2 regions of the Rhizobium sp. Root491 genome follow, and region 1 is predicted to be linked to the other one. Evidence: riboswitches for the same ligand, from Rfam matches in the RefSeq annotation. Region 1 holds a riboswitch; the other holds the start of a gene.
What was found. Region 1 has a riboswitch for S-adenosylmethionine ahead of metA (homoserine O-acetyltransferase MetA). Riboswitches for the same ligand answer to the same signal wherever they lie in the genome.
Positions count from the first base shown of each region.

Region 2: it holds a riboswitch for S-adenosylmethionine, as region 1 does, so the genes downstream of both, ASD46_RS04970 (O-succinylhomoserine sulfhydrylase) here and metA (homoserine O-acetyltransferase MetA) in region 1, are expected to answer to the same signal.

Region 1 covers NZ_LMFF01000014.1:184,185-186,382, forward strand. Annotated here, with positions in the region: gene ASD46_RS15825 (ABC-F family ATP-binding cassette domain-containing protein) at 1-107, opposite strand, end outside; gene ASD46_RS15830 (thiamine diphosphokinase) at 112-765, opposite strand; SAM riboswitch at 856-932, shown strand; gene metA (homoserine O-acetyltransferase MetA) at 1,015-1,941, shown strand; gene ASD46_RS15840 (aldose epimerase family protein) at 2,016-2,198, shown strand, end outside.
Region 2 covers NZ_LMFF01000001.1:999,184-1,001,381, reverse strand. Annotated here, with positions in the region: gene ASD46_RS04970 (O-succinylhomoserine sulfhydrylase) at 1-1,094, opposite strand, end outside; SAM riboswitch at 1,137-1,215, opposite strand; gene ASD46_RS04965 (2'-deoxycytidine 5'-triphosphate deaminase) at 1,289-2,198, shown strand, end outside.

The DNA.
Region 1 (2,198 bases):
AGGCAGATGCGGTCGCCCGGCTCCACCTGAAGATTGGCGCCGTCGAGCAGCGGGGTCACGCCGAAGGTCAGCTTGATGTCATCGAGTTTCAAAATTGGGGGTGCCAAGGCGTCAGGCTCCGGTCAGATCATAAGGGCGGGCGAGCACGATGGCTTTTCCGCTTTTCAGCGAGAAATGCACGGGGCCGCCATTCGCGACATTGGAAATAGTGCGGGAAGAGCCGAAAGCAAGCGGGAAATCCTTGAGAGGATAACGCACATTGCCGATATCGAGCCCCACAAGGTCGGTAAACCCGGCAACGGAAAACAGCGCACCGGGAGGCAGATCAAGATCGAACGACCCTGCCAGCAGCGGGCGGGCCTCCTCTTCGCCGGAGGTCAGCGTAACGTTGAGACCACGCTCAGTAAGCGCCACGGCGTAAAGAAGGTGCTGAAGTGCGTGGTCGCTTCTCGCTCCACCAAGCGCGCCGGCAAGCACCAGAGAACGCGCGCCGCGGGCAAGTGCCTCCGACACCGCAATTTCGCCATCGGTCACAGCCTTTGCAGCGGGATAGGGCTGTCGCACCACATCGGGCCAGGCGTCCAGCAGGTCCTTGTCGGTGGAATCGAAATCCCCCACCCAGAGCTCGGGTGTGAGCCCGAGCGGTGCGGCATGGCGCATGCCGCCATCGGCCGCAATCACACGGCTACCCTCAACCGCCGCTTTGAGGCGGTCGGTAACGGTGACATCGCCGCCAAGCAGAATGGTGAAGCGTTCTCTATCCATGCCCTGCCTTATCGCACCTCAGGCAAAAATGGAAAGGCAGAAACCCGATGAAATCAGCCGATATTGATTTTCGTCGGCTTCGGGATTATGAAACGCCTCAGTGGTGATTTGCCGACCGGCTTGCAGCCACTTTAAAGAAGTCGCTAAAGGGTCGAGGAAAAGGGTAATTTCCTGGGACCGGCTGCGATTTCGCTGCCGGTTTTTTTGTTTTCGCAACGTTCTTTACGTCATCCGAAAAGAGAGTTCGACATGCCGATCAAGATTCCCGATACGCTTCCCGCCTTCGACACCCTCGTTCATGAGGGCGTGCGGGTCATGACAGAAACGGCGGCCATCCGGCAGGATATCCGCCCGCTCCAGATCGGGCTTCTCAATCTCATGCCGAACAAGATCAAGACGGAAGTGCAGATGGCGCGCCTCGTCGGCGCATCGCCGCTGCAGGTGGAGTTTTCGCTGATCCGCATTGGCGGCCATCGTGCCAAGAATACGCCGGAAGAGCACCTTCTGTCCTTCTATGAGACATGGGAGGAAGTGCGCCACCGCAAGTTCGACGGTTTCATCATCACAGGCGCGCCCATCGAGATGCTTGATTATGAAGACGTGACCTACTGGAACGAGATGCAAAAGATTTTCGACTGGACGCGAACCAACGTCCATTCGACGCTGAACGTCTGCTGGGGCGCGATGGCCGCCATCTACCATTTCCATGGTGTGCCGAAATACGAACTGAAGGAAAAGGCTTTCGGCGTCTATCGTCACCGCAATCTCTGCCCCTCGTCGATATATCTCAACGGTTTTTCCGACGACTTTCAGGTTCCGGTCTCACGCTGGACGGAAGTGCGCCGCGCCGACATCGAAAAACACCCGGAACTCGAAATCCTGATGGAGTCAGAGGAAATGGGCGTATGTCTGGTGCATGAAAAAGAGGGCAACCGCCTCTATATGTTCAACCACGTCGAATATGATTCAACCTCGCTTTCGGATGAATATTTCCGCGATGTGAACTCGGGCGTTCCAATCAAGCTGCCGCATGATTATTTTCCGCACAATGATCCGGAGCTTGCCCCGCTCAACCGCTGGCGCAGCCATGCCCATCTGTTTTTCGGCAACTGGATCAACGAGATATATCAGACGACGCCTTATGACCTCGAAGCAATCGGCAAACTAGCGGCGTAAATTGCGGGATTGCGAATTGCCGGAAAATGACGCAACGTCCGCCGGCAATTCAAAGATATCGGGAGAATGACGCAATGAGCGACGCGGCGGCACGGGAGAATTTCGGTTTCACGGCAACCGGCGAAAAGGTTGAGCGCGTCACCATCTCGAGGGGCGGGCTGACGGCCAAGGTTATCACCTGGGGCGCCGTCATTCAGGACCTACGCCTCGATGGGCACCAGCCGCCGCTCGTTCTCGGCTTCGATACATTCGAGGAC
Region 2 (2,198 bases), on a different contig from region 1:
GAAATACCCAGTTCGGCACGCGCCTCGTCGGTCAGGTTCTTGTGCGTCGTGGTGCCAGGGTGGGTAATGAGGCTCTTGGCATCGCCGAGATTGTTGGAAATCTTCACGATATCAAGCGCGTTCTGCAGTGCGAATGCCGCTTCCTTGCCACCCTTCAGTTCGAAAGCCACGAGCGTCGAGCCGCCCGACATCTGCCGCGCGATGATGTCTGCCTGCGGATGGTCGGCGCGACCGGGATAGATCACTTTGGCAACCTTGCCGCTGTCGGCGAGGAAATCGGCGATCTTCGAGGCATTGGCCGTCTGCTGCTTGACACGCAGCGGCAGGGTTTCGATGCCCTTCAGCAGCGTCCAGGCATTGAACGGCGACATGGCTGGGCCGGTGTGGCGGAAATAGTCCTGCAGCTCTTCCTCAATCCACTTCTTGTCGGAAAGGATCACGCCGCCAAGGCAACGGCCCTGACCGTCAATATGCTTCGTCGCCGAATAAACGACGATGTGGGCGCCGAGTTCGAGTGGCTTCTGGAAAAGCGGTGTGGCGAAAACATTGTCGACAACCACTTTCGCGCCGATCTGGTTGGCGAGCTTCGCCACACCGGCAATATCCACCACTTCGAGCGTCGGGTTGGTCGGGCTTTCGAGGAAAAACAGCTTGGTGTTCGGCTGGATCGCCTTTTCCCAATTGTTGAGATCGCGTCCGTCGATCAGCGTGCACTCGATGCCGTATTTGGGTGCAAGCGTTTCTACCACCCAACGGCAGGAGCCAAAAAGCGCGCGGGCAGCAACGATGTGATCGCCGGCACGCAGCTGGCACATGATGGCGGCTGTCACGGCGGCCATGCCGGAGGCAAGCGCACGGGCGTCTTCCGCACCTTCCAGCAGGCACATGCGCTTTTCGAACATGTCATTGGTCGGGCTTGCATAGCGGGCATAGATGAAGCCATCCGTTTCGCCCTTGAAGCGCGCTTCGGCGGCTTCGGAGTTTTCGTAAACGAAACCCTGGGTCAGATAGATCGCTTCCGACGTTTCACCATAGGGTGAGCGTAGCGTACCACCGTGAACGAGCTGGGTTGCCGGGCGCCATTTATTGCTCATGTGATCACCTCAAAACAAAAAAACCGGTCGCAAAAGCAGACCGGTTCCTAGCACCCGGTCTTTTTAGCCACTTGTTTAACGTGGCTGCAAGCCGACCGGCCAAATCACCACGGGATAAGCTTGCCATACTGCCGTTACCGGCTTGCGTCAATGCTTTCCTTTTGGTTTTGTCGCCGTAAAAAGGAATGATGATCATGACCAGAACCACGGGCATTTTGGCGGATGGCGCGATCAGGGCGCTGTTTGCGGGCGGCAAGCTGAAAAGCGAGGCTGATCTCGATGTCGATCAGGTGCAACCCGCCAGCCTCGATCTGCGACTGGGCTCCAAAGCCTATCGCGTGCGCGCCAGTTTCATGCCCGGCCCCGGAACCCGAGTCATCGACAAGCTCAACCGCTTCAGCCTGCACGAGGTCGATCTGAGCGAGGGGGCGGTGCTGGAAACCGGTTGCGTCTACATCGTGCCCTTGATGGAGAGCCTGGAGCTGCCGGCGGATATGTCGGCTTCGGCCAATCCGAAAAGCTCGACTGGGCGTCTTGATATCTTCACCCGCGTCATGACCGACAATGCGCAGGAATTCGACAAGATACCTGCGGGCTATGCCGGCCCGCTCTATCTGGAAATCAGCCCGCGCACCTTCCCGGTCGTCGTGCGCCGTGGCTCGCGCCTCTCGCAAATCCGTTTCCGCATCGGCCACTCGTTGCTCAACGAGGCCGAGCTTCTGAAATTGCACGAGACGGAGATGCTGGTCGCCAGCGAAACCCCTAATGTGACCGGCGGCGGCATCGCGCTTTCCATCGACCTAAAGGGTTTTGGTGAAAAAGGGCTGATCGGTTATCGCGGCAAGCATCACACGGCGGTGGTAGATGTCGACAAGAAGGCTCAGCACGATGTTCTCGATTTCTGGGAACCTCTATACGCCCGCGGCCGTGCCGAACTGATCCTCGATCCGGATGAGTTCTATATTCTCGTTTCGCGTGAAGCCGTGCATGTACCGCCACTTTATGCGGCCGAAATGACGCCCTTCGATCCCTTGGTGGGCGAGTTCCGCGTGCATTATGCGGGCTTCTTCGATCCAGGCTTCGGCCATGCGCAGGCGGGCGGCA